DNA from 2 places in the Streptomyces sp. NPDC001194 genome. Region 1 is predicted to be linked to the other one. Evidence: riboswitches for the same ligand, from Rfam matches in the RefSeq annotation. Region 1 holds a riboswitch; the other holds the start of a gene.

The links. A riboswitch is a leader RNA that binds a small molecule or an ion and turns the genes downstream of it on or off. The one in region 1 is predicted to bind ZMP and ZTP.
Region 2: another riboswitch for ZMP and ZTP. It lies ahead of ACFY1T_RS28810 (bifunctional 5,10-methylenetetrahydrofolate dehydrogenase/5,10-methenyltetrahydrofolate cyclohydrolase); the one in region 1 lies ahead of glyA (serine hydroxymethyltransferase).

What each region holds. Positions count from the first base shown of each region.
Region 1 covers NZ_JBIAXU010000001.1:580,150-599,229, forward strand. The annotation lists gene trpS (tryptophan--tRNA ligase) at 1-847, opposite strand, end outside; gene glyA (serine hydroxymethyltransferase) at 934-2,202, opposite strand; ZMP/ZTP riboswitch at 2,238-2,328, opposite strand; gene rocD (ornithine--oxo-acid transaminase) at 2,487-3,695, shown strand; gene ACFY1T_RS02775 (glutathionylspermidine synthase family protein) at 3,810-5,003, opposite strand; gene ACFY1T_RS02780 (hypothetical protein) at 5,010-5,339, opposite strand; gene ACFY1T_RS02785 (hypothetical protein) at 5,437-6,288, shown strand; gene ACFY1T_RS02790 (PLP-dependent aminotransferase family protein) at 6,315-7,766, opposite strand; gene ACFY1T_RS02795 (carboxymuconolactone decarboxylase family protein) at 7,813-8,316, shown strand; gene ACFY1T_RS02800 (hypothetical protein) at 8,375-9,058, opposite strand; gene ACFY1T_RS02805 (hypothetical protein) at 9,224-9,619, opposite strand; gene ACFY1T_RS02810 (hypothetical protein) at 9,609-11,378, opposite strand; gene ACFY1T_RS02815 (malate dehydrogenase) at 11,553-12,542, opposite strand; gene ACFY1T_RS02820 (DUF3017 domain-containing protein) at 12,845-13,369, opposite strand; gene ACFY1T_RS02825 (bifunctional methylenetetrahydrofolate dehydrogenase/methenyltetrahydrofolate cyclohydrolase) at 13,359-14,222, opposite strand; gene ACFY1T_RS02830 (hypothetical protein) at 14,504-15,160, shown strand; gene purH (bifunctional phosphoribosylaminoimidazolecarboxamide formyltransferase/IMP cyclohydrolase) at 15,242-16,831, opposite strand; gene purN (phosphoribosylglycinamide formyltransferase) at 16,828-17,451, opposite strand; gene ACFY1T_RS02845 (hypothetical protein) at 17,776-18,405, shown strand; gene ACFY1T_RS02850 (DUF6350 family protein) at 18,422-19,080, opposite strand, start outside.
Region 2 covers NZ_JBIAXU010000018.1:150,557-159,481, reverse strand. The annotation lists gene ACFY1T_RS28835 (amino acid permease) at 1-131, shown strand, start outside; gene ACFY1T_RS28830 (SRPBCC family protein) at 205-645, shown strand; partial or broken gene ACFY1T_RS28825 (hypothetical protein) at 766-990, shown strand; gene ACFY1T_RS28820 (RNA polymerase sigma factor) at 1,015-2,607, opposite strand; gene ACFY1T_RS28815 (methyltransferase domain-containing protein) at 2,833-3,594, opposite strand; ZMP/ZTP riboswitch at 3,703-3,802, shown strand; gene ACFY1T_RS28810 (bifunctional 5,10-methylenetetrahydrofolate dehydrogenase/5,10-methenyltetrahydrofolate cyclohydrolase) at 3,902-4,747, shown strand; gene ACFY1T_RS28805 (NADH:flavin oxidoreductase/NADH oxidase family protein) at 4,957-6,210, shown strand; gene ACFY1T_RS28800 (MAB_1171c family putative transporter) at 6,230-7,432, opposite strand; gene ACFY1T_RS28795 (NAD(P)/FAD-dependent oxidoreductase) at 7,429-8,871, opposite strand.

The DNA.
Region 1 (19,080 bases):
TCACGGCCGCCAGGTCGGTCTTCAGCGCGCCGTAGCCCTTGCCCTCGTACGAGGCCTCCAGGGCCGGGATCGACTCGCCCGTCAGGGTGGAGTAGATCGTGAGCAGGTTGCTGACGCCGGGCTTGTTCTCGGTGTCGAAGCGGACCTCGGCCTCGGTGTCGGTGACCGCGCTCTTGATCTTCTTCTCGGTGGCCTTGGGCTCGTCGAGGAGGTTGATCAGGCCCTTGGGCGAGGACGCGGACTTCGACATCTTGATCGACGGGTCCTGGAGGTCGTAGATCTTCGCGACCTCCTTGACGATGTGCGCGGCGGGAACCGTGAAGGTCTGGCCGTAGCGCTGGTTGAAGCGCTCCGCCAGGTCGCGGGTCAGCTCGATGTGCTGGCGCTGGTCCTCTCCGACCGGAACGGCGTTCGCCTGGTAGAGCAGGATGTCGGCGACCTGGAGGATCGGGTACGTGAAGAGCCCGACGCTGGCGCTGTTGACACCGCCCTTGGCGGACTTGTCCTTGAACTGGGTCATCCGGCTGGCCTCGCCGAAGCCGGTGATGCAGTTCATGACCCAGCCGAGCTGTGCGTGCTCGGGGACGTGGCTCTGGATGAAGAGCGTGCAGCGGTCCGGGTCGAGGCCGGCGGCGAGGAGCTGGGCCGCGGAGAGGCGGGTGTTGGCGCGCAGGTCCTTCGGATCCTGCGGCATGGTGATCGCGTGCAGGTCGACGACCATGTAGAACGCGTCGTGCGTCTCCTGCAGGGCGACGTACTGGCGGATGGCTCCGAGGTAGTTCCCGAGGTGGAACGAGCCGGAGGTGGGCTGGATGCCGGAGAGCGCGCGAGGACGATCAGAAGCCATGGCTTCATTCTCTCAGGTACGGCGGCCGCGGCGGTCCGCACCCGTCCGGAAATCCCCCGGGGCCGGGGCCCCGGGGAGGGGACCGGTCAGGAGAGCGGGAGGCCCGGGGCGGGGAAGGCCGCCATCAGGTCCGCGACCTCGGCGCGGACCGCCGCGAGGGCCTGCTCGTCCGACTTGGCGGCGGCGTCCACGGCGCGGGAGATCCACTCCGCCACCAGCGGCATGTGGTCCGTCCCCAGGCCCCGCGAGGTCAGGGACGGGGTGCCGATGCGGATGCCCGACGGGTCGAAGGGCTTGCGCGGGTCGAACGGGACCGTGTTGTAGTTCACGACGATCCCGGCGCGGTCCAGCGCCTTGGCCGCCACCTTCCCCGGGACCCCCCGCGAGGTCAGGTCCATCAGGATCAGGTGGTTGTCCGTACCGCCCGACACGAGGTCGAAGCCCCGGTCCAGCAGCGCCGCCGCCAGGGCCTTGGCATTGGCGACCACGGCGTGCGCGTACGTCACGAAGGACGGCTGCGCCGCCTCGTGCAGGGCCACCGCGATGCCCGCCGTCGTCTGGTTGTGCGGGCCGCCCTGGAGGCCCGGGAAGACCGCCTTGTCGATGGCCTTCGCGTGCTCCTCCCGGCACATCAGCATCGCGCCGCGCGGCCCGCGCAGCGTCTTGTGCGTGGTCGTGGAGACCACGTCCACGTGCCCGACCGGCGAGGGGTGCGCCCCGCCCGCGATCAGGCCGGCGATGTGCGCGACGTCCGCGACGAGGACCGAGCCGGCCTCCCGGGCGATCGAGGAGAACGCCTCGAAGTCGATCGTGCGCGGGAGCGCCGTACCGCCGCAGAAGATGATCTTCGGGCGCTCCGCCAGTGCGAGCTCGCGCACGGCGTCGTAGTCGATCAGGCCGGTCCCGGCGGACACCCCGTACTGCACGCCGCGGAACCAGGACCCCGTCGCCGAGACCCCCCAGCCGTGCGTCAGGTGCCCGCCCATCGGCAGGGCCATGCCCATCACCGTGTCGCCCGGCTTCGCGAAGGCCAGGTACACGGCGAGGTTCGCCGGGGAGCCGGAGTACGGCTGGACGTTGGCGTGATCCACCCCGAACAGGCCCTTCGCCCGCTCGACGGCCAGCGCCTCGACGCGGTCGATGTTCTGCTGGCCCTCGTAGTAGCGGCGGCCCGGGTAGCCCTCGCTGTACTTGTTCTGCAGCACCGTGCCGGAGGCCTCGAGCACGGCGGCGGACACGTAGTTCTCGCTCGGGATCAGGCGCAGGGTCTGCGCCTGCAGGGTCTCCTCGTCGGCGACGAAGGACGCCAGCTCGGGGTCGACTGCGGTCAGGGCGGGGTGGCGGCTCGCGCTCATGGCGGCTCCTCCGGGGTCGATGTCAGTTCTCGTCCCCGCGAGGCCCAGGCGAGCGGCCCTGTATGCGGTCGTGCGCGCACGACTCCCCCGGAGTTGGTTCTCCGTACGCCAGTCGCCGTGCGTACCGCTCACCTTAGCGGGCGGTCCACAAGAAAGGTTTCCCCGTCCGGTATACGAGCGACGTATAGCCGTATACAAGGTGACGTGACGCAGGTGACGCCACCCCCGTCACCTCCATCGCCCTCGTCACGTCCATCACGCCCGCACCGACGATCGGAGACCCCGTGTCGACAACTGCTGAAGCGCTGCGTTCCGCCGAGGCGCACAGCGCGCACAACTACCACCCGCTGCCCGTCGTCGTGGCGTCCGCGGAAGGCGCGTGGATGACCGACGTCGAGGGCCGCCGGTTCCTGGACATGCTCGCGGGCTACTCGGCGCTCAACTTCGGCCACGGCAACCGCCGTCTGCTCGATGCGGCCAAGGCGCAGCTGGAGCGGGTCACCCTCACCTCGCGGGCCTTCCACCACGACCGGTTCGCCGACTTCTGCCGTGAACTCGCCGCGCTGTGCGGCAAGGAGATGGTGCTGCCGATGAACACCGGCGCGGAGGCCGTGGAGACGGCGGTGAAGACCGCCCGCAAGTGGGGTTACGAGGTCAAGGGCGTGCCCGACGGCCAGGCCAAGATCGTGGTCGCGGCCAACAACTTCCACGGCCGTACGACGACCATCGTGAGCTTCTCGACGGACCACGAGGCGCGCGACCACTACGGGCCCTACACCCCCGGGTTCGAGATCGTTCCGTACGGGGACCTCACCGCGCTGGCGGCTGCCGTCACGGCGAACACCGTGGCCGTGCTGCTGGAGCCGATCCAGGGCGAGGCCGGGGTCCTCGTGCCGCCGCCCGGCTACCTGCAGGGCGTACGGGAGCTCACGCGCGAGCGGAACGTCCTGTTCATGGCGGACGAGATCCAGTCGGGGCTGGGCCGGACCGGGAAGACCTTCGCGTGCGAGCACGAGGACGTCGTACCGGACGTGTACATCCTCGGCAAGGCGCTGGGCGGCGGCGTGGTCCCGGTCTCGGCCGTCGTCGCCGACCGGGACGTGCTCGGGGTGTTCCGGCCCGGCGAGCACGGCTCCACCTTCGGCGGCAACCCGCTGGCCTGCGCGGTCGCCCTGGAGGTGATCGCGATGCTGCGCTCCGGCGAGCACCAGCAGCACGCCGCCGAGCTCGGCGACCACCTGCACCGGGAGCTGAACCTGCTGGTCGGCGGGGGCGCCGTGACCGCCGTACGCGGGCGGGGGCTGTGGGCGGGCGTCGACATCGACCCGGCGCACGGCACGGGCCGGGAGATCTCCGAGGCGCTGATGGAGCGGGGCGTGCTGGTCAAGGACACGCACGGGTCGACGATCCGGATCGCGCCGCCGCTGGTGATCGGCAAGGAGGACCTGGACTGGGGCCTGGACCAGCTGCGCGAGGTGCTGGCCGCGGGCTGACGCCTCGGCCGTGGGGGGGGGCGGGCGGGCCGCCCCCCCCCCCCCCCGGCGGGGGGGGCCCGCGGCGGGGGGGGGGGGCCGGGGGGGGGGCCCCCCCCCCACGGCGGGACGGCGCTACAGGATGACGTGGGGCAGGAAGCGGGCGTACTCGTCCGTGACCGGGCCCGCCGATTCGCGGATGCCCAGGCCCGCGGCCTCCTCCTCGACGACCCAGGCGCCGAGCACCACGCGGTTGCCGTCGAAGTCGGGGAGCGGGGCCAGGCCCTGGAAGACGTACGTCTCCCCCTCGTCCGGCGTGAACGGCTCGTCGCCGCCGGCCGGGTGCAGGGTGACCCCGGCGCCCTCGCGGCCCAGCAGCGGCTTCGCCGCGTACCCGGTGGTCCGCGCGAGCTCGCGCGGGCCGTCGAGGTAGGCGGGCAGCAGGTTCGGGTGCTCCGGGAAGAGCTCCCACAAGATCGCCAGCAGCGCCTTGTTGGAGAGCAGCATCTTCCACAGCGGCTCGATCCACGTGGTGGTCCCCGAGCCGCCGCCGTGGTCGTACGTGCCGAGGACCTGCGGGGCGAAGGGGTCGGTGACCAGCCATTCCCACGGGTAGAGCTTGAAGCAGCTGCGGATGAAGCCGAGCCCCCGGTCGACGAACCGGCCCGACAGGCTGTCCCAGCCGATCTGCTCGACGGACAGCTCCACGGTCGCCAGGCCCGCCTGCTCGGCGGTCTCCTGGAGGTAGGCGACCGTCATCAGGTCCTCGCCGAGCTCGTCCGTCTCGGAGTGCGCGAAGTGGACCGGGCCGGGCGGCAGCAGTTCCGCCTGCCGGCGCCAGGCTTCGACGAGCCGCTCGTGGAGGGAGTTCCACTGGTCGGCGCCGGGGAAGCGCTCCTCCATCCAGAACCACTGCGGACTGGCCGCCTCCACGAGGGACGTGGGGGTGTCGGCGTTGTACTCCAGCATCTTGGCCGGACCGCCGGCTCCGTCGTAGCGCAGGTCGAACCGGCCGTAGAGGGAGGGCTGTTCGGCCCGCCGGCGCCAGGACTCGGCGATGAGGGCGGCCAGCTTCGGGTCGGTGATGCCCAGGTCGGCGAAGCGGTCGTGCTCGACGATGTGCGCGGCCGCGGCCAGGCACATGGCGTGCAGCTCCTCGACGACGTTCTCCAGCGCCTCCACCTCGGGGAGGGTGAAGGAGTAGTACGCGCTCTCGTCCCAGTAGGGCCGCAGGGAGTCGTCGGGGTAGCGGGTGAGGGGGTAGATCAACCCCTGCTCCTCGACCTTCTTCTGCCAGTCGGGGCGCGGCTCGATCGTGTGGCGCTGCACGCTGGATCAGCCGCCCGAGGAGCTCTTGTGGCTGCCGCCGATGCCGCCGCGGGTGACGGCGGACTTGTCGAAGCTGCCGCCGCTGATGCTGTTGTTGCTCGCCACGGATCCGCCGTAGTAGTACGAGCCGCGGCCGCCGCTCTTGCACTCCTTGGTGTTCAGCTTCTCCAGGGTGACGCGGTCCGCGCAGCGCTTGTCGGGCTCGTTGCTGCTGCCGCACGCCACGAGGGCGGCGGCGAGCAGGCCCATGCCGCCGAGGGCGACGCCGCCGGAGCGCATGCGTCGTCGCGTGGTGGTGTTGTCGCCTGTTCTGCTGCCCGTACTGCTGTCGTCCATGGCGGACAGACTAGAACGGGGCGGCGAACCGATGGAATCCGGCCGTCGAAACCCCCTCATGACCTCCATGACCTAGAGTCTTTTCGTGCTCCTTGGGATGGTTTGCGCACTCGGTGCGGCGGTCTGTTTCGGTACGGCGTCGGTACTGCAGGCGATGGCCGCGCGGGCGGCGGAGCCGGGGACCGGGTCCGGCGTGGACGCGGCGCTGCTGCTGCGGGCGGCCCGGCAGTGGCGGTACGTGGTGGGCCTGGGGCTGGACGCGGCCGGTTTCGTCCTCCAGATCGTGGCGCTGCGCAACATCCCGATCTACACGGTGGGGGCGGCGCTGGCGGCGAGCCTCGCGGTGACGGCCGTGGTCTCGGCGCGGCTGCTGCACGTACCGCTGAGCGGGGCCGAGTGGGGCGCGGTGGGGACGGTGTGCGCGGGGCTGGCGATGCTGGCGCTGTCGTCGGGCGAGGAGGGCTCGGGGACGGGGTCGTTCGCGCTGAAACTGGGGCTGCTGGGGGTGGCGGTGCTGGTGCTGCTGGTGGGGGTGGTGGCGGGCGGGCTCCCGGACCGCTCGCGCGCACTGGTCCTCGGCCTCGCGTCGGGGACGGGCTTCGGGGTGGTCGAGGTGTCGGTCCGGCTGATCGACGACGTCTCGCCCGCGACGCTCGCGAACCCGGCTCTGTACGCACTGCTGCTGGGCGGGGCCGCCGGGTTCCTGCTGCTCACCTCGGCGCTCCAGCGCGGCTCGGTGACGACGGCCACGGCGGGCATGGTGCTCGGCGAGACGATCGGCCCGGCGGCGGTGGGCGTGGCCTGGCTCGGCGACACCACCCGTGCGGGCCTGACCTGGCTGGCCGTGCTCGGCTTCGCGGTGGCGGTGGCCGGAGCCCTGGCCCTGGCCCGCTTCGGCGAACCGCCGGCGACCCCGCGACCCGGCACCCCGGACCCCGCCGGAGCCTGACGCCGCCCGGGCGGGACCGGCACGGCTCAGGGCAGGGCGGCCAGCAGGGCCGTCAGCGTCGCCGACCAGGCGCTCGTCGGCGGGGTTCCGTAGCCGACCACCAGGGCCTCCCGCCGCGGGAGTTCCGCGTCCGGGTGGGCGAAGAAGGACAGCGGCACCACCGCCAGGTCCTGCCAGGCCGCGGACCGCAGGGCCGCGGCCTCGGTGCCCTCCGGGAGGTCCAGCACCGCGTGCAGGCCCGCCGCGATGCCCGACACCGCCACCCGGCCGGAGACGGCCTCGACCAGCTCGTCCCGGCGGCGCCGGTACCGCAGCCGCATGCCGCGCACGTGCCGGTCGTACGCCCCGGACCGGATGAACTCCGCCAGCGTCAGCTGGTCCACCGCGCTCGACGTCCAGTCGGTCCGCCCCTTCGCCGCGACGACCTCGTCCAGCAGCCCCGGCGGCACCACCATCCACCCCATCCGCAGCCCCGGGGCGAGCGACTTGCTCGCCGTACCGAGGTAGACCACCCGGTCCGGGTCGAGTCCCTGCAGCGCGCCCACCGACTGGCCGTCGTAGCGGAACTCCCCGTCGTAGTCGTCCTCCACGATGATCCCGCCCGTGCTCCGGGCCCAGTCGACCGCCGCCGCCCGGCGGGCCGGGGTCAGCGCCGCCCCGGTGGGGAACTGGTGCGCGGGGGTCAGCAGCACCGCTCCGGCGCCCGCGCCCGCCGGTCCGGACAGGTCCGGCGTCCGCGCGCCCGCGTCGTCCACCGCGAGCGGCCGCGTCCGCAGCCCCGCCCGCGTCAGCGTCTCCCGGTGCATGTAAAGGCCGTACCCCTCCACCGCCACGTCCCGGACCCGGCGCGCCCGCAACACCCCGGCCAGCAGCATCAGCGCGTGCGCGAACCCCGCGCACAGCACGATCCGCTCCGGGTCCGCGTACACCCCGCGCGCCCGTGCCAGGTACCCGGCGAGCGCCTCCCGCAGCTCCACCCGGCCGCGCGCGTCGACCTGGTACCCGAAGGCGTCGCTCGGCGCGTCCGTCAGCGCCCGCCGGGCCGCCGTCAGCCAGGCGGCGCGCGGGAAGGCCCCCAGGTCCGGGGTGCCGGGCACCAGGCTGTACGAGTGCCGCTTCGGCGAGGGGTGCCGGACGCGGGCGGACCCCGCGGGCCGGAGCGGCCGGGCACGTTCCGCGACCCGGGTGCCCGAGCCCTGGCGGGCCGTCAGCCAGCCCTCGGCGACGAGCTCGGCGTACGCCTCCGCGACCGTGTTCCGCGCGATCCCGAGGTCCGCGGCGAAGGAGCGCGAGGACGGCAGCCGGGTCCCCGGCGCCAGCCGCCCGCTGCGCGCGGCCTCGCGCAGCGCTTCGACGAGCCCGGCGCGCAGGCCGCGCCCGGCGGAGAGGTCCAAGTGCAGGTCGGCGCCGAAATCGGCACCGGGAGCACCGCCCCCGCCACCCGCCCCGGCATCGGAAGTGGCCCAAGATTCCTTCATGGATATGGACCATACGGGCGGGCCGCCTGCTTCTTAAAGTGGACGCATGACCACCACGTACGAAGACACCACCGCACACGCACCCGAGCACACCCCCCGCATGGGCTGGGCCAAGCACGCACCCGAGGTCTACAAGGCGATCGTGAGCCTGGAGATGGCCGCGAGGAAGGGCCTGGACCCGGCCCTGATCGAACTGGTCAAGATCCGCGCCTCGCAGCTCAACCACTGCGCCTTCTGCCTGGACATGCACACCAAGGACGCCATCGCCGGCGGCGAGAGCGTCGAGCGGATCGTGCAGCTGACCGCCCTGGAGGAGTCGCGCCACTTCTACACCGAGAAGGAAGTGGCCGCGCTCGAACTGACCGAGGCCGTGACCGTCCTGACCGAGGGATTCGTTCCCGACGAGGTGTACGAGAAGGCCGCGAAGCACTTCGAGGAGAAGGAGCTCGCCCACCTGATCGCCGTGATCTCGACGATCAACGTCTGGAACCGTTTCGCGGTCACCACCCGCATGGTCCCGGGCCACTACACCCCGGGCATGTTCAAGTAACGGGCAGCCGGACCGGGGATCGACCCCGGTCCGGCCCCCGCCCGGCCCCGGTCCCGCCTCAGCCCGTCCGGAACGAGCCCAGGGCCGCCGCCATCCGCGCGCGGACGGCCTTCTTGTCGGCGGCCGGGCCGAAGCCCATCAGCACCCAGCGGCTGCCGCCGGACGCGACGGTCAGCCGCCCGACGGCGTACACGGTCCCGCCGTCCCCGTCGGGGATCTCGTACACGATCTCGCAGCCGGTGGTGTCCTTCGATTCGAGGGAGATCCGCCGGTAGCCCTCCCGGGTGCTCAGTTCCTTGGTGGTCTCGACCAGGACCTCGCACGGGTTGGCGGGGCCACCGGTGACCGGGAGGACCTGGAGCAGGCTGTCCCGGCCCTGCTCGGGCCGGAACACCGTGCCGGCCGCGGTCGAGGCCACGGACGTGCTGAGCTGCCAGTCGTCCGGGACGGCGACCTGGAAGCCCGCCCCGGCGCTGCGCAGCACCTTGTACCCGTCGGGCAGCTCCGCCGGATCCGCCCTCAGGTACGAGGCCGCCAGCGCGGCCCCGCCCAGGGCCACCGCCACGCCGGCGGCGATGCCCAGCCGCAGCCGCCACCGGCGTGCGGTGCGCCGCGCGGGCGGGGTGTCCCGGGGCTCCCCGTCCGCCGGAGCGGCCCACGGGTTCCGCGGCCCGGTGCCCCGCGGGTGTGCGTCCGGGGGATGAGTGCCCGGCGGATGAGTGCCCGGCGGATGGGCCGGCATCGGCGGGAGCTGCGGCCCCCCGGGCCCCGGCTCCTCACGTCCGGACCCGGTTCCGGGCTCCGGACGCCCTCGCCGGCGCCGCTCCGGGCCTTCCGGCCCTCCCGGGCCCTCCCACTGCTGCGTCCGCGGGTTCCACCGGACGGGGCCGCTCCCCGGGGCCACGGATCACCCCCCGAACGAGGTCAGCAGGGCGGCCAGCGCGGTGGCCGCGCTCACCGAGTCCACCAGTGGCGCCCACCGCTCCAGCGCCCCGCGCAGCCGGGCGGGCAGCCCCGGCCGGACCTCCTCGCCAGCCGACTCCAACTCCTCTGCCGCCGCGTCCAGTTCGGCGTCGAGGGCAGCCCTCCCGTCGCTGCGGGGCAGACGTACGAGGGCCGCGCGGAGGTCCCGTACCGCCTCCAGCAGCTCCTCGGCGGTCGGCCCGGCGACGGCGGCGTCAGCCCCCGAACCGCCTTGGTTGACCGTGCTGTTGCTGACGTCCGTGCCGCCGATGCTGAAGGCGCTCCCGCGTACGTCGCCGATCCGCACCGAGGGCGGCCCGGCGCCTTCGCTATTGGCCACTTCTGCTCCCCTTGCCCGCACGCACGCGCCCGTCCTTCCGGTCCGTGCCGTCCTTGCCCTGGTTCACCGTGCTGTTGTGGCTCACTCCGTTGATGCCGAAGGCGCTGTTGCTCACCGACTGGATGAACACCCCGCCCTCCGCGACGTTGACCGCGCGCTCCGCGAACTCCTCGGTGAGCCAGCCCGCGTCGTGCAGCGCCTGCGTCACACCGCCCACGATGCGCTCCTGGATCGTCTTCACGTACCGGTCCATGTCCATCAGCTGGAACAGCGACAGGTCGCTCTGCGAGGCGAGTTCGCGTACGGACGCGGCCGGTCCCGCCGCGTACGCGACCCCGTGCCCGGCGGTCGCCAGCCGCCACGGGACCCGGCAGGCCCCGCCCAGGGTGGCGAGGGCCACGCCGAGCGAGCCGGGGGCGTTGCTGAGGGCCAGCAGCACCTTGGCGAGGGGGGTGTTGCGGCGGCGGCGCCGGGCGATGTCGTCGGCCCGCTGGAAATCGGGCCGCACCGGCAGCAGCACGTGCGGCGCGACCTCCAGCATGAGCATGCCGCCCTGCGTGTGGACGCGGATGAACACGGTGATGACGAGGTTCTCGTCCCAGCCGCCGATCCGGACGCGCAGGAAGTGCCGGCGCCGCTCGCCGCCTTCCTCGACCGCGGCGGCGCGGTGCCCGGCGAACGCCTCCTGCGAGACGTCGACCGCGTCCACGTCGGGCAGTCCGGCGGCCGGAAGGTACACGCACTCGTCGATGACCAGCTCGCGCAGCCGGTCCAGGACGCTCGCCTCCGCACCCTCGGAGCCGCCCGGCGAGGGCACGCGCAGGGCCTCCAGCCTGGGCCGGATCCGCTCGATGATGCCCGCGTTGTCGAGGCGGCGGGCCTCCTCTCCGGCCCGCGCGCGCAGCTCCACCGTCAGCTGCCACGGCAGACGGGCCTGGCCGGCCCCGCAGAACGGGTTGTCGACGTCGTACAGGACCACCTGCGCGTGCTGCATGCGCGCGATCCGGTCCTGGGCCCGGTGGAAGCGCGGGCCTCCGACCGGATCGGCCTCCTGGTCCGCGTAGTGCGCGCGGCCGAGCTTGGTGCCGATGGTCTGCGCGAAGTGCCCGCGCTGGAAGTAGACGAGCACCGTGACCAGCACGCCGACCAGCACGAGCGACCACGAGTAGACCTCCCCGTAGTACTGGCCGATCCTGGGCAGCAGCATGAGGATGCCGAGCGGGTCGTGCTCGAAGAGGTATCCCACGTAGTCGCCGAGGAAGCTCAGGTCGGGGTTCCCCCTGCCGCCCATCTCGACCGGGAAGCCGCTGATGTCGTCCGTGAACAAGCCGCGGAGCACGCCCCACAGGATCCTGCCGAGGAGGAAGGCTGCGCAGCCGCGCAGGATCCACTCGAAGATCCGGCCGCCGCGGCCGGTCCGCTCGCGGCGCTTCTTGATCCGGCCGGCCCCGCTCAGGAGCAGCGCCGGGACGAGCAGGAAGAAGAAGAACGAGCGGGTGAGGAGGAGGCCGAGCGCCCACGCCGCGACGATCCCCGCCGACCAGGCCACCTCGGTGCGCAGGGCGCGCAGGGCGTGGGCGAGGACGCGGGAGGCGTCGAACCCGTAGGAGGGTGCGGGGAACCGCTCCTCGTGGACGTAGAGCTCCTCGATCACCCGGTCGCGGTAGGCGGGGTCGAGGTAGGTGCCTGCGCACAGGAGGCGTCCCGCCTCCGTCGCCGCCGGGTCCACGGGGGCCCTGCCGTCGGGTGTGCCACTCACGCGTTCTCCTCGCTCGGGAGGAGGGCAACCGTACGGCGCGCGGGGCGCGCGTAAACAGGGTGCTTCACGCCAAAAAGCCCCGGCGCGCACGCCGGGGCCTTTCAGATGTCGCAGGATCGCGTTCGGCCGGGCCGGCCGGCCCTTCGCAGGGCCGGCCGGGTCCCGTCCGACCGGTCAGATCAGGCCGAGCTCGCGGACCGCGTCGCGCTCCTCGACGAGCTCCGCCACGGACGCGTCGATGCGCGTGCGGGAGAACTCGTTGATGTCCAGGCCCTGGACGATCTCGTACTTGCCGTCCTTGGTGGTGACGGGGAAGGAGGAGATGATGCCCTCCGGGACGCCGTAGGAGCCGTCCGACGGGATGCCCATGGAGGTCCAGTCGCCCGCGGCGGTGCCGTTGACCCACGTGTGGACGTGGTCGATGGCGGCGTTCGCGGCCGAGGCGGCCGAGGACGCGCCGCGGGCCTCGATGATCGCGGCGCCGCGCTTGGCGACGGTCGGGATGAAGGTGTCGGCGAGCCACAGCTCGTCGCTGACGACCTCGGCGGCGTTCTTGCCGGCGATCTCCGCGTGGAAGATGTCCGGGTACTGGGTCGCCGAGTGGTTGCCCCAGATGGTGAGGCGCTTGATGTCGGAGACGGCGGCGCCGGTCTTGGCGGCCAGCTGCGAGATCGCGCGGTTGTGGTCGAGGCGGGTCATCGCGGTGAAGCGCTCGGCCGGTACGTCCGGGGCCGCGGCCTGCGCGATGAGCGCGTTGGTGTTGGCCGGGTTGCCGACGACGAGGACCTTGATGTCGTCCGCGGCGTGGTCGTTGATGGCCTTGCCCTGCGGCTTGAAGATGCCGCCGTTGGCGGAGAGCAGGTCGCCGCGCTCCATGCCCTTGGTGCGCGGGCGGGCGCCCACGAGCAGGGCGACGTTCGCACCCTCGAAGCCCGCGTTCGGGTCGTCGAAGATGTCGATGCCCTTGAGCAGCGGGAAGGCGCAGTCGTCGAGCTCCATGGCGGTGCCCTCGGCGGCCTTCATCCCCTGGGGGATCTCCAGGAGGCGGAGCTTGACCGGCACGTCCGCGCCGAGCAGGTGACCGGACGCGATGCGGAAGAGCAGCGCGTAGCCGATCTGGCCGGCGGCGCCGGTGACGGTGACATTCACGGGAGTGCGGGTCATGGCCTTCTCCGTTAGACAGCTGGCGGTGGGGCGTCGCTGCCCCATGTGCTGGCGGACGCCGCTCCCCTGCGAATCTTGACGTGAAGAGACATCCGGCGTCAGGCTATCCGACCTTCCGGCGGCCCAATCCCCCGGTCCGTGTGGTGCAGGGCACACGGACCGGGAGTTCGAAGGCGCGGAGGGGGATTTCCCCGCTCTTTTCGACCGCCGGACACCGCCGGACGGGTGTACGAGCGGGTGCGAGTACGTCAGGTGCCGCGGCCCCGCCGGGCACCCCGCCGGGCGCCCCGGCGGCGGCCGGGTCAGCGCACCGTGAAGCGGACCGCGTCCTCCAGGAACGGGATGTCCAGCCACGGTTTGGGTTCCATCACCAGCGCGAGCAGCGTGATGGCCACGCCCAGCAGCCCGTACGTGACCATGTCGGTGAACCGGGAGCGCACCGCGAGCATCCCCACCTGCGGCAGTACGCGCCGCAGCACGGAGGCCGCGATCAGGGCCACGCCGATCACCAGGACGCCGAAGCGGGGGTGGTTCAGCGCGGTCAGGAGCAGTCCGACCGCGGTGGCCGCGAGCACGCTGAGCATCGGCCACTGGCGGGCCGCGAGGGCGTCACCGGGCGCGGCACGGCCGTGCCCCTCGGGGCGGGCGGTGTCCTTGGTGATGGAGGGGAAGCGGCGCGACTTGGCGGCATCGGGCCCGGCTCCGGGGCCCGCGGGCCCGGAGCCGGCGCCGACCGCGGCATCCGCGGGCCCGGCTTCGGCGCCGGCGGGCCCGGCGCCGGGGCCGGACTCCGCGCCGGTCGCCTCCGCCTCGTGCTCAGCCCGCACTGGTCGACGTCCGTTCCGCCGCCTCGACGACGTTCACGAGCAGCTGCGCCCGCGTCATCGGGCCGACACCGCCCGGGTTCGGGGAGATCCAGCCGGCCACCTCGGCGACGCCCGGGTGCACGTCGCCGACGATCTTGCCGTTCTCGTCGCGGCTGACGCCCACGTCCACGACGGCCGCGCCGGGCTTCACGTCCTCCGGCTTGACCAGGTGCGGGACGCCCGCGGCCGCCACGATGATGTCCGCCTGGCGCAGCTGGGCCGCCAGGTCGCGGGTGCCGGTGTGGCACAGGGTGACGGTGGCGTTCTCCGACTTGCGGGTCAGCAGCAGGCCCATGGAGCGCCCGACGGTGATGCCGCGGCCGAGGAGCACCACGTGCGCTCCGTTGATCTCGATGCCGTGGTGGCGCAGCAGCTGCACGATCCCGTACGGGGTGCAGGGCAGCGGGCCCGGCTCGTTCAGCACCAGCCGCCCGAGGGACATCGGGTGCAGGCCGTCGGCGTCCTTGGCCGGGTCCATCAGCTCCAGGACCCGGTTGGTGTCGATGCCCTTGGGGAGCGGGAGTTGGACGATGTAGCCGGTGCACTCCGGGTTCGCGTTGAGTTCCCGTACGACCGCCTCGATGTCCTCCTGGGAGGCCGTCGCGGGCAGTTCGCGCTGGATGGACGCGATGCCGACCTCGGCGCAGTCCTTGTGCTTGCCGTTGACGTACCAGCGGCTGCCCGGGTCGTCGCCGACCAGCAGGGTGCCGAGGCCGGGGGTGATGCCCCGGGCCTTGAGCGCCGCCACGCGGGCGGTCAGTTCGGACTTGATCGCGGCGGCGGTGGCCTTGCCATCGAGAATCTGGGCGGTCATGGCCCCATCCTCCCGGATGGACCGGCTTCGCTTCCAGTCGCGGGCCCGGCCGGGCGCCCGGTCCCGGGCCCGGGCGGGCGCTCCGCAACGGGCTTGACCCGTTCATTGCACTTGCACAACAAGTCACCGGCCCGGCGCGCCGTCGCTGGACAACTCCGGTCCGGGCGGACCACGATGGCGTAAAGAGTGCCGCGGGCAGTGCCGGGGGGCGTACCGCACACAGCAGTGATTCCTCCGTGCGTGCCGTGCGTCCCCGCACTTCCACGGAGGAACACCCCAAGATGAGCTTCGGCGACCCGAACAACCCGTACGGGCAGCAGCAGCCGCCGGCCCCGCAGGGCCAGCCCGGCTACGGATACCCGAACCAGGCCCCGCAGGGCATTCCGCCGCAGGGCGGCTACGCCTACCCGCAGCAGGCCCCGCAGGGCCAGCCAGGCTACGGATACCCGAACCAGGCCTACCCGGCCGGCCCCGGCGGCTACCCGGGCATGCCCATGCAGATGCCGGGTGTGCTGAAGACCGCGCGCGTGCTCCTCTTCATCATCGCGGCCATTCAGCTGATCGTCGGCGCGTTCGCCCTGCTGGGGGCGGCGTTCCTCTCCAGCGCGGACTCCGCCAGCGGCCTGGGCAGCAGCGACTCGGGCCAGATGGCCGCCGGCCTGATCGCCGTCATCGCCCTGATCGCCATCGGCTTCGCCGTGTGGGCGATCGTCCTCGGCGTGAAGTTCGGCAAGGGCGGCAACGCCACCCGGATCACGACGATCGTGTACGCCGTCCTCTTCCTGCTCAGCAGCCTCGCCAACTTCGCGAACGTCAGCAGCAACGGCACCGCGGGCGCGGCTGCGGGCGGCGTGATCGGCCTCGCCATCGGCGTGGTCATCCTGATCGCCGCGGTCAACAAGGACTCGGTGGCCTGGTTCAACCGCCCGCGCTACTGATCCGCGCAGGGCCACAGGAGATGCGGCGAAGGCCGCCACCCGTGAGGGGTGGCGGCCTTCGCCGTGTGCGGGGAGCCGGACTCAGTGGAAGAAGTGCCGGGTCCCGGTGAAGTACATGGTCACGCCGGCCGCCTTCGCGGCCTCGACGACCTGCTCGTCACGGACCGAACCGCCCGGCTGGACCACGGCCTTGATGCCGGCGGCGGTCAGGATCTCCAGCCCGTCCGGGAACGGGAAGAAGGCGTCGGAGGCGGCGTACGAGCCCTGCGCGCGCTCGGCGCCCGCCCGCTCGACGGCCAGCTTCGCCGAGTCCACGCGGTTGACCTGGCCCATGCCGACGCCGACCGAGGCGCCGTCCTTGGCGAGCAGGATCGCGTTGGACTTGACGGCCCGGCAGGCCTTCCACGCGAAGGCGAGCTCGGCGAGTTCCTCCGCGGAGAGGGCGTCGCCGGTGGCGAGGGTCCAGTTCGCCGGGTCGTCGCCCTCGGCCTGGAAGAGGTCGGACTGCTGGAGCAGCGCGCCGCCGGAGATCGGCTTCAGGTCGCCCGGCTGGTGCGGGGTGCCGTCGACCTTCAGGACGCGGATGTTCTTCTTCTTGGCCAGGATCTCGACCGCGCCGTCCTCGTACGCGGGGGCCGCGATGACCTCGGTGAAGATCTCCGCGACCTGCTCGGCGAGCTCGACGGTCACCGGGCGGTTGACGGCGATGACGCCGCCGAAGGCCGACAGCGGGTCGCAGGCGTGCGCCTTGCGGTGCGCGGCGGCGACGTCCGCGCCGACGGCGATGCCGCACGGGTTGGCGTGCTTGATGATCGCGACGCAGGGCTCTTCGTGGTCGTACGCGGCGCGGCGGGCGGCCTCGGTGTCCACGTAGTTGTTGAAGGACATCTCCTTGCCGTGCAGCTGCTCGGCGTTGGCGAGCCCGCCCGGCTGGCCGTCGGTGTAGAGGGCCGCGGCCTGGTGCGGGTTCTCGCCGTAGCGCAGGGTGGACTTGCGGTCCCAGGCGCCGGCCAGGAACTCGGGGAGCACGGCCTCCGGCTCCGGGGCGTACGCATTCGTGAACCAGGAGGCCACGGCGACGTCGTACGCGGCGGTGTGCTGGAAGGCCTCGGCGGCCAGCCGCTTGCGCGCGGTGAGGTCGAAGCCGCCGCCCTGGGCCGCGGCGAGGACGTCGGCATACCGGGCGGGGCTGGTGACGACGGCGACCGAGGGGTGGTTCTTGGCGGCGGCGCGGACCATCGACGGGCCGCCGATGTCGATCTGCTCGACGCACTCGTCGGGGGTGGCGCCGGAGGCGACGGTCTCCCGGAAGGGGTAGAGGTTGACGATCACCAGGTCGAAGGGCTCGATGCCGAGCTCGGTGAGCTGGTTGCGGTGGTCCTCCAGGCGCAGGTCGGCGAGGATGCCGGCGTGCACGCGCGGGTGCAGGGTCTTGACCCGGCCGTCCAGGCACTCGGGGAAGCCGGTGAGCTCCTCGACCTTGGTGACGGGCACGCCGGCCGCGGCGATCCTGGAGGCGGTGGAGCCGGTGGAGACGAGCGCGACGCCCGCCTCGTGCAGGCCGCGTGCCAGCTCCTCCAGTCCCGTCTTGTCGTAGACACTGACGAGCGCGCGCCGGATCGGTCGCTTCGACGAGCTCGACGAGGTGGTGCTGCTCTCTACGGCGGTCACTGGATTGTTACCTTTCGTCCCTCAATGCGGTAGCCGTGCCGGGCCAGGCGCCCCACGACATCGACGAGCAGCTGGCGCTCGACTTCCTTGATGCGCTCGTGCAGAGCGGCTTCGTCGTCCCCGTCCCGGACCTCGACCACACCCTGGGCGATGATCGGACCGGTGTCCACGCCGGCGTCCACGAAGTGGACCGTGCAGCCGGTGACCTTCGCGCCGTAGGCGAGGGCGTCCCGTACGCCGTGCGCTCCCGGGAAGGCCGGGAGGAGGGCGGGGTGGGTGTTGACGAAGCGGCCGCCGAAGCGGCCGATGAACGAGGCGCCCACGATCTTCATGAACCCGGCGGACACGACGAGGTCCGGCGCGTGGGCGGCGGTCGCCTCGGTGAGGGCGGCGTCCCACTCCTCGCGGGTCGCGTACGCCTTGACCGGGCACACGAAGGTGGGGATCCCGGCCTTCTCGGCCCGCTCCAGGCCGGCGATGCCCTCGCGGTCGGCCCCCACGGCGACGACTTCGGCACCGAAGCCCTCGGATCCGCCGGGGTGGGCGTCGATGGCGTCGAGCAGGGCCTGGAGGTTGGTGCCGGAACCGGAGACCAGCACGACCAGGCGGGAGGCGGCCATGGGAGGCCCTTTCTGCGGGAATGCGTCCATACGCACGTCACGTGGTGTCACGCACCGGGCGTACATCTTGTGTGATCGGACGAAAGCGAGGTGCCCCTGAATACGGGTGACCCTACGAAGCCGCCGACCGCCTGCAACGATACCGGCACACCGGACCGCCCCCGAGGGACGGGGGGACGGGCGAGAGGTAGCGTCTGGCGTACAAGCCGCATACGGCACGGTGCGCCGCACCGTGCCACACGTCAACAGCCCTTCGACGCACGCCGCTCACGAGGCCCGCGACGTCCCGAGGACGTCCACGACACAGGGGAAGTAACGCACTCGATGCCGGATCGCCGCCAGCCCGACTCCTCCACCGACGACAACCCCTTCGCGGCTCCCCCGGAAGGCCGGCCCGACCAGCCGTGGCAGCCGCGCGGCAACGGCGACGGCGGCGGCGGTGACGGCCGCCCGGGCCAGGACCCCGGATCCGGCCCCGGCGGGCCGGCGCGCTGGGACCCGACGGACCCGATCCAGCGGCGGGCCCGGTACGCGCTGCTGGCCGGCATGTGGGGCTTCTTCTTCGGGATCTTCGGGATCCCGTCGGTGGGGCTGCTGCTCGGTGCGCTCGCCATGTACTGGGGGATCAGCGGGCTTCGCGCGAAGCCCGCGGCGCCGGACCCCGCGTCCGCGGTGGACGCCCTGACGGGCCGTGCCCCCGCTCCCGCCCCCGCTCCCCAGGGGGGCCTGGCCGCCCTCGGGCCGGCGGCGCGCCCGCAGCGGACGGCGGCGATCGGCGGGCTGGTCACGGCCTCGCTGGCGATCCTGCTGGCGCTGAGCTCGTACGGCCTCCAGCTGGCCTACAAGGACTTCTACGTCTGCCGTGAGGACGCCCTCACGAAGTCGGCGGAACTGCAGTGCAACAACCTGCTGCCGGACAACGTGCTGGGCAAGATCCTGAAGGTGCAGCAGTAGGACCGGCGGCGCCGGTTCAGTCCTGCGGCTTGCGGCGGGGCAGTACGCGGGCGCCGGCCACGGGCGCGACGAGGGGCCGCGGCGCCGCCTCCGCCGGAGCCGTGGGGGCCGTCGGGAGCGGAACCGGAACGGGCGTCAGGTCCAGGTGAATCCCCGTCACGACGGTGAGCCGTCGGGGCGGTTTGGACGCGGCGGCCGGAACCGGTTCGGCCGGCGCGGGGACCGGTTCGGCCGGAGCCCGGAACGGTTCGGCCGGGACCGCTTCGGCCGGAGCCTGGGCCCGGGGCGGGTCCTGGGGCAGGTCCGGTACGAGGGCGCCCGCCGCCCGGCGCAGGGCCTCCCAGCGCAGTTCCCGTACGCCGCTGTCGTGCCACTCGTCGTCCGCGTCCGGCGCGAGGGCGCCCGCCTGCCGGGCGGGCCGGGTCCGCCAGGAGTGCACCGCCACCGCGACCGGGACCGCCGGAAGCAGGGTCCAGGCGAAGGCCGCCCCGCCGACCGCCCACCACACCGGGCCGAAGCTCGCCAGCCCCCGGGAGCCGAGCGGCCCCGAGGAGGCCGCCGCGAGCCCGGCCAGCAGCAGCGCGCACACCAGGGCGCCCAGAGCCGCCGTCAGGGCGGTTTCCTTGTACGAGACTTCACGCGCCCGGCGTACGGCGAACCACCCGACCGCCAGCC
Region 2 (8,925 bases), on a different contig from region 1:
CGATGTGGCTGGTCGCCGGCTCCGGCTACGCGGCCGTCTACCAGGGCGTGCTGTTCCTCTTCGCCGGCGTCCTCGTCTACGCCGCGATGTCCGCCCGAAAGCACCGGGACGGACACCGGGCCGCCGCCTGACCTGCGCGGTAGCGTGGAACGAGAGCGATCGAAAGGAAACGAGAGGACACGCAGGGGGCAGTAAGGGGTCGCCATGTCCGCGATCAGAGAGAGCATCGACATTTCCCGCAGTCCCGAAGACGTCTTCGACTACGTGACGGACCCCACGCACCTGCCGGAGTGGCAGGACAGTGCCGTCTCCGCCCGCCCGCTCGACGGCGCACCCGTCCACGTCGGTTCGAAGGTCGTCGTCACCCGGCGCATGGGCAAGCGGCAGTTCCCGATGACCATGCAGGTCACGGAGCTCGACCGGCCGCGCAGCTGGCACATCCAAGGGGTCGGCGGACCTGTGCGCGGGGATGTGCGCGGCACCATCGAGTCCCTCGACGGCGGCAAGCGCTCGCGCATGACCCTGGACCTCGACTTCGAGGGCCACGGCATCGGCAGGGTCATCGCCCCGCTCGTGGTCAAGCCGTACGCCCGCAAGGAGACGCCGCGCAACGAGGAGAAGCTGAAGCACCTCCTGGAGAACTGAGGCCGGCACCGGGGCGCGAAAAACCGGGTGCTCCGGGGTACGGGGTGCGCCCACACCGGGGCGCGCCACGTTCCCCGCCCTGAGGACCGCCAGCGGCAAGCCGCCAGGCCTCCGCTCCCCCCCCCGACCGAGATCGCGGGGAGGGTGAAGGTGCGCGGGCGGGGCGGGACCGAGCTCCAGCCCGGCATCGACCTGCTCCAGCGTGCGGAGGGCTTTCCTCCGCAGGCGCCGGTGCTGGTGATCACGGACGGGTGGTGCGACACCCTGCGGATCCGGCGCGAGCACGCCCATCCGGTTCCGCAGGGTGCGACCCTGCCGTTCACGCCCCGCGGGCCGGTCTTCCGGCCGGCCCGCGGGGCGCGGGCCGGCTCAGTCGAGGTAGTCGCGCAGGACCTGCGAACGCGACGGGTGGCGCAGCTTCGACATGGTCTTCGACTCGATCTGGCGGATGCGCTCACGGGTGACCCCGTACACGCGGCCGATCTCGTCCAGGGTCTTCGGCTGGCCGTCGTTCAGGCCGTAACGCATCGAGACGACGCCCGCCTCGCGCTCCGAGAGCGTGCCCAGGATCGACTGCAGCTGCTCCTGGAGGAACGTGAAGGACACGGCGTCGGCCGGCACGACCGCCTCGGAGTCCTCGATGAGGTCACCGAACTCGCTGTCGCCCTCCTCACCCAGCGGGGTGTGCAGGGAGATCGGCTCGCGGCCGTACTTCTGGACCTCGATGACCTTCTCGGGGGTCATGTCGAGTTCCTTGCCCAGCTCCTCCGGGGTGGGCTCGCGGCCCAGGTCCTGGAGCATCTGGCGCTGCACACGGGCGAGCTTGTTGATGATCTCGACCATGTGGACGGGGATGCGGATCGTGCGCGACTGGTCGGCCATGGCACGCGTGATCGCCTGCCGGATCCACCAGGTCGCGTACGTGGAGAACTTGAAGCCCTTGGTGTAGTCGAACTTCTCCACGGCACGGATCAGGCCGACGTTGCCCTCCTGGATCAGGTCCAGGAAGAGCATGCCGCGGCCGGTGTAGCGCTTGGCCAGGGAGACCACGAGACGGAGGTTGGCCTCCAGCAGGTGGTTCTTGGCGCGGCGCCCGTCCTCGACGAGGATCTCCAGCTCGCGCTTGAACGCGGGCTTGTGGTCCTCCTCCTCTTCGAGCTTGTACTCGGAGAAGAGACCCGCCTCGATGCGCTTGGCGAGCTCGACCTCCTGCTCGGCGTTGAGCAGCGGCACCTTGCCGATCAGCTTCAGGTAGTCCTTGACGGGGTCGGCGGTGGCACCGGCCACCATGACCGTCTGCGCCGGGGCGTCGTCCTCGTCGTCGTCGGACAGGACGAAGCCCTGGGTGCCGCCGGCCTTGGGGGCCTCTTCCTCGACCTCGTCGACGAGGTCCTCGGCGGCCCAGTCCTCACCCTCGGCGGCCGGGTTCTCGCCCTCGTCCGAGTCCTTGGCACTGGTCTTCTTGGCCGCGGCGGCGGTCTTCTTCACCGCGGTCTTCTTCGCGGCGGTCTTCTTGACCGTCCGCTTCTTCGGCTCGGCGGCGGCGTCGGCCGTCACCTCGTCCTCGGTGGCCGCGGCCGGCGAAGCGGATATCGCCGCCGCGGTGGCCGGGGCCGCGCTGGTGGCCGAGGCCTTGCGCGCACCGATGGGGCGCGGCGCGGCGGCCGCCTTCTTCGTCACGGTGCGGGCAGGCGCGGCGGCCGCCTTGCGGGGCTTCTTCGCGGCAGCCTTCGTGGCGGGGGCGGCGCTGACGTGCAGGGCGACACCCTCCTCGTCCAGGACCTGGTTCAGGCTGCGCAGGACCCGCTTCCACTGGTCCACCGGGATGCGGCCGGCCTCGAAGGCCTGGCGCACGTCGTCACCGTTGATGTGACCCTGCTCGCGGCCGCGCTCGACGAGCGCGACGAGGGCCTCCGATTCGGCGATCTCCGGAGGGAACGTACGGGACGGGCTGAGCGACACAAGGAGCCTCTCGTTGCGAACAGATAGGGAGTGGGCGGGACATCATCGCGCGGACTCGGGAAACAGACCCGAGGGGGGTCTGTATTCCGGGGCCGCGCGAGGACACCTGTCGGTTCATCGCATGCCCGAGTCGATTCGTTACGCGCTGAATTGAGTGACCTGCGCCACGCTGTGGGCGCGCAACCATTCGGCCGTGGATCCGTCCGCGCCTGCGCACCCTTCCCGTCAGCCCGTTTTGCGGGCTTCGATGAGGAAACGGGCGGTATGCGCCACGAACGGGCCGTCACGATCGATCTGTTCGTGGAGCTCGCGCAACCGGTCCCGGTACTGCCCGACCGTGAAGCCGGGCACCATCCAGATCACCTTCCGCAGAAAGTAGATCACGGCTCCGATGTCGTGGAACTCCGTACGCAGTCTTTCGGAGCGCAGATCCACCACTTCGAGGCCGGCCTTGCCCGCGTCGGCCACCGCGTCGTCGGGGTGCCGGCCGCGCCGGACCTCCTCCGGCTGGGGTCCGAGGAAGTACTCGACGAGCTCGAAGACGCTCGCCGGCCCGACCTGCTGCGAGAGGTACGTACCGCCCGGACGCAGCACCCGCGCGATCTCCTCCCACCAGATGGTCACCGGGTGACGGCTGGAGACCAGCTCGAAGGCCTCGTCGCCGAACGGCAGCGGCGGCTCGTCGGCGTCCGCGACCACGACCGCGCCCAGGGGGTGCAGGAGCCGGGTCGCCCTGCCGATGTTCGGCGGCCAGGACTCGGTGGCCGCCATGAGCGGGGGCAGCGGCCCGGCCCCGGCGAGCACCTCCCCGCCGCCGGTCTGGATGTCGAGGGCGGAGCGGACCCCGGCGAGGCGCTCGCCGAGCAGCCGCTGGTAGCCCCAGGAGGGTCGCTGCTCGGTGGCCCGGCCGTCGAGCCAGGAGAAGTCCCAGCCGTCGACCGAAACGGACTCGGCTTCGGCGACGAGGTGGTCGAAAGTGCGCGTCATGTCTCGATCGTCCCAGGCTCGGCGCCGGTGATCCACCGGTTTGACCGGATCCCGCGCACCGGGGGCGGCCGCGGACCACCGCACCCGCCGACGGGGTCCATTAGAGTGGAGCCGGGCCGTGACTGGCGTTCGGGTGGATCACCACCGGGGAGCGGCCCGGCGTACGTCCCCGCACGTACGTCTCCTGCCGCGCGCCTGGGCGAACCGCGAACCCGCGAACCGCGATCCGCAGCGACGCTCAGGAGACCCCGTGACGACTGCCCAGACTGCCACTGCCACCGTCACCGACGCCGGCCGCGCCCGGCTGATGGACGGCACCGCCCTCGCCCGCCGCGTCTCGGAGCGGACGGCCGCCCTCGCGGCGAAGATCACCGAGCGCACCGGCACCGCCCCCTGCCTCGCGACCGTGCTCGTCGGCGAGGACCCGGCGTCCGTGACGTACGTGAAGATGAAGCAGAACCGCTGCGCCAAGGCCGGGATCACCTCCCGCCACGTGGAGCTGCCGGCCGAGACCACCACCGAGGAGCTCGTCGCCGCGCTCACCGCCCTCTCCGAGGACCCGGAGATCAGCGGCATCCTGCTCCAGCACCCGGTCCCGCACCACATCGACGAGCGCGCCGCCTTCGAGGCCATCGCCCCGGGCAAGGACGTCGACGGGGTCACCATGCACTCCTTCGCCGCCATGGGCTTCGGGCTGCCGGGCTTCGTGTCCTGCACCCCCGGCGGGATCATGCGGCTCCTCGCCGAATACGACGTGGACCTGACCGGCAAGCACGCCGTGGTCGTCGGGCGCAGCGCGATCCTGGGCAAGCCGGCCGGCATGCTGCTGCTGGAGCAGAACGCCACCGTCACCTACTGCCACTCCCGCACCGTCGACCTGCCGTCGATCGTGCGCCAGGCCGACGTGCTGGTCGCCGCCGTGGGCAAGGCCGAGTTCATCCGGGGCGAGGACATCAAGCCGGGCGCCGTGGTCCTGGACGCCGGCTACAACGAGGGCAACGTCGGCGACGTCCACTTCGAGTCCGCCGCCGCCCGCGCCTCGCTGATCACCCCGGTCCCGGGCGGTGTCGGCCCGATGACCATCGCCGTGCTGCTGGAGCAGACGGTCCGGGCGGCCGCCGCCCAGGCCGGGCTGGAGCTCGCGGACCTCTGACCGCAGCGCTCGCGCGCCGCGTACGGGAACACCGCCTGCGCACACCGCTTACGGCAGACGCCCCGGGCCCCTCGGCCCGGGGCGTTCCGCGTTTTCCGGGGTGTCTTGATTCTTGTGGGCGGATCCTGACGGGGGCCGGGGAGCGAGCGGTATGTTTTGCGCCGGGGCGCGCGATGACACGTGCAACACGTTTCCTGGGGAGACTGCTGATGGACCTGTTCACGCCACTGGAGCTGCCCGGCGGCTCGGCCCTGCCGAACCGCTTGGCGAAGGCGGCCATGGAGGAGAGCCTCGCCGGGTCCGGCCAGCTGCCGGACGAGCGCATCGAGCGCCTCTACCGGCGCTGGGCGCGGGGCGGCGCGGGTCTCCTGATCACCGGGAACGTGATGGTCGACCGCCGGGCGCTGACCGCGCCGGGCACCATCGTCCTCGACGCCCGTTCCCCGCTCGACCCCTTCCGCCGCTGGGCCGAGGCCGCGTCCAGCGGTGGCGGGCGGGTCTGGATGCAGATCAACCACCCGGGCCGGCAGGTCGGCTCCGAGATGCCCGGCACGGCCTGGGCGCCCTCCGACATCGGCGTCAGCCTCGGCAAGCACACCAAGCGCTTCGCCCGCCCCACCGCGATGACCGAGGCCGACATCGAGGCCACCATCGCCCGGTTCGCGGTCACGGCCCGGCGGGCCGAGGAGGCCGGCTTCGACGGGGTGCAGATCCACGCCGCCCACGGCTACCTGCTCAGCCAGTTCCTCTCCCCGCTGGTCAACCGGCGCACCGACCGCTGGGGCGGCAGCCCGGAGAACCGGGTCCGGCTGCTCACCGAGGTCGTCCGGGCGGTCCGCGCGCAGGTGGCCCCCGGCTTCGCGGTCGGCGTCAAGCTCAACACCGCCGACTTCCAGCGCGGCGGCTTCGACACCGAGGACGCGGTGCAGGTCCTCGAGGCCCTCGGCGGCCTCGGCGTCGACCTGGTCGAACTGTCCGGCGGCAGCGTGGAGAGCCCCGCGACCCTGGGCCGCACCGCCGACCTGCGGACCCTCGAGCGGGAGGCGTACTTCCTCGCCTTCGCCGAGCAGTTCCTGGACGCGGCCACGATGCCGCTGATGCTGACCGGCGGGATAGGCCGCCAGGAGACCGCTCGGAAGGTACTGGCCCGCGGGGTGTCCGTCGTCGGGCTCGCCTCCGCGCTGGCGTTCCGCCCCGATCTGCCGGCCCGCTGGCGCGCCGGGGAGGACGTACGGGTGACCGTGGAGCGGCTGCGCTGGAAGGACCGGGACCTGGCCGGCGCCGCGCTGCTGGCCTTCGTACGCTTCCAGCTGCACCGGCTGGCACGCGGGCTGGAGCCGCGCCCGGCGGCCTCCCCGCGGGCCACGTTCGCCCTCGACCAGCTCCAGCACTGGCGCCGGGTGCGGGCGTACGGGGCCTGGCTCGCGCGCAACCCCGAGCCGGAGGACGCCCTCGCCGGGTGAGGACCGGCGGCCGGCGCCTTCAGAGCGCGGCCGGGTCCCGCCGTACGGCCGCCACGATGGGGGAGGTGCGGAACTCCCGGGCCAGCGCGGTCAGCGGCCGGGAGTCCAGCCGGTACGGCTCGGGCAGCCCCTGGTCGGCCTCGGCACCGGCCGCCCGGGAGGCCGCCGCCGCGGCTTCGGCGGCGGCCGCCTCCCGGCGCCGGCAGGCCGCGGCGAGCATGGCCGCGTCGGCCACGACCGAGGCCCGCGACGCGCACATGCCCTGGCCGAGGGCGGCCTCGTGGGCGGCGCCCCGCACGGCCGGGTCGAACCAGCTGGCCAGGGCCAGGATCCCGTCGTCGATCACCGATTCCCGGTGGATCAGCCGGATCCCGATCGGCGACCACCAGGTCAGCGGCACCGTCGTCACGCTCGACGCGGCGAAGCCGCGCAGCGCCTTCCACAGCGGGTGCAGCCGCCGGTAGCGGCTGAAGTCCCGCCAGGCCGCCGAACCGCCGACCAGCGGGACGATGAACCCCGAGCCCACCATCAGGGCCGCGGCGGAGGCGAACGGCGGGGCCACGTACGTGGACAGGCCGTCCCAGTCGCGGCCCGTCCAGCGGGCGCCCACCGCCGCCCACTTCGCGACCAGGTAGCCGAGGTCCAGCGCCCCGCCGAGCACGATCAGGGCCAGTCCGGTGCGCAGCGGGCGCAGCGAGGGGCGCACGCGCAGCAGCCACTTCCAGCACAGCAGGGTCAGCGTCGAACTGCCCACCGTGTGCGCGAGGAGGTAGCAGACGATCATCTCGCGCAGCCAGGGCGTGTTGGCGTAGTACGTGTCCAGGTCGCGCAGCCGTTCCGCGGGCGCGTCGCCGATCGCGAACAGGACGACGATGAGCAGGGTGACGGCGCTGAACACGGCCACCGTCAGCCGGGTGGCCCGCCGTACGACGGCGGGCGGGCCGCCGCCCCACTGCAGGACCAGAACGATGCACGACCCGGAGAACGCGGTCAGCGCGCTGTACACGAGCGGGGCCGAGAAGTTGACGATCCCGGTGAACCGGTTGACCGCGGAGATCGTCGGCGGCGCCGCCAGGAACATGACGAGGCAGCCGACGACGAGCAGGGTGCACACGGCCCGCATGAGCGGCTGGTCCCAGCCCCGGCGCAGGGTCGGCGCCTTGATCAGCAGCGCCAGGATCATCACCGACCCCGGGACGTACAGGATGAGACCGTCGTTCATCGCGCCTGACCGACGGGACCCACGGGATCGACCGGCCCCGCCCCCTGGTCGAGCCCCGCGACGGCCCGCTCGGCCGCCGTCAGCGGCGGCGCCTTCAGCGCACCCCGGTCCGAGGCGCGCAGCACGCGCCAGACCACCGAGGGCCTCAGCCAGTACGCCGGAGTGCTGCTCATCGTGATGACCTGGAGGAACGCGGCGGTCAGCGCCTCCCGCGTGGTGGCTCCGGTCATCAGCCGGTTGACGTACGCGTTGAGCAGACCGACACCGGCCCGCGGCTTCATGCCGGTGGCCCCCGGGTACAGGATGTCCTGCGAGGTGGCGAGCTCCCAGGCGGTGGACACCTGCGGGACGAGCGCGCGCTGCGCCTCGCGGCCGAAGGAGGGATGGGCGAGCCCCTGGGTGCGCAGCAGGGTCCGCACGGCCAGCAGCCCCTGCGCGGCGACGGTCATGCCCTGCCCGTACAGCGGGTTGAAGGTCGCTACGGAGTCGCCGACGGCGAAGAACCCGTCGGGCAGGTCCGCCTTCTCGAAGTAGACCCGGCGGTTGGCGGTGCCCTGGGTGACGGCTATGTCGCTCAAGGGCTTCCTGCCGGCCAGGAGTTCGCCGACGATCGGGTCGCGCAGGCCCTTGGCGAACGGGATGAACTGCTCGGGGTCGCCGGTGGGCTGGCCGCCGCGGGTGCCGGACAGGGTGGCCTGCCACTGGCCGTTCTCGATGGGGACGATCGTCGCGGTCTGGCCTGGCACGTACACCCGCGGGTCGGACTGCACGTTGACGATCGGGAAGCCCATCCCGTGCGCCCCGGCGGGGGCTTCGAAGATCCGGGTCGCGTAGACCAGGCCGGAGTCGACCTGGGCCTGTCTGATCCCGCCGACCCCCAGTTCCTGCAGCCAGGCCCTGGCCCGCGAGCCGCGCCCGCTCGCGTCGACCACGAGGTCGGCGGTCACCAGCCGGTCCTGCTCCCCGGGGGTGTCGACGCGGACGCCGGTGACGCGGGCCGCCGTGCCCTCCAGGGCCCGTACGCGGCTCTGCTGGAGCGTGGTGACTCCGCGCAGCCCCGTGACCCGGGCGCGGACCACCGCGTCGAGGAGGTCGCGGCTGCACGAGATGTTGAACTGCTTCTCCCCGCAGCGCGGGATCCAGCCCTGTGCGGTCATGGTGACGAGGTCGGTGGGCAGGCTGCGGCGGATCGCGCCGGCCGCCGTCCACGCGTCGGTGATGCCCGGGAGTATCTTCTCGATGGCGCGCGCCCCGCCCGACCACATGACGTGGACGTGACGGGCCTGCGGGAGTCCGCGCCGCGGCGCCGGGCTGTCGGGCAGCGTGTCGGCGTCGATGATCGTGACCGTCGCGTGCTCGGCGAGCACGGCCGCCGCGAGCAGGCCGGCCATGCTGCCGCCGATGACGACGGCGTGGCGGGGCGGGGAGGACTGGGTCATCGTGGAGCTCTCTGTCGGGGCCGTGCGGGGGCAGCGGCGCGCGTGAGGTGCATC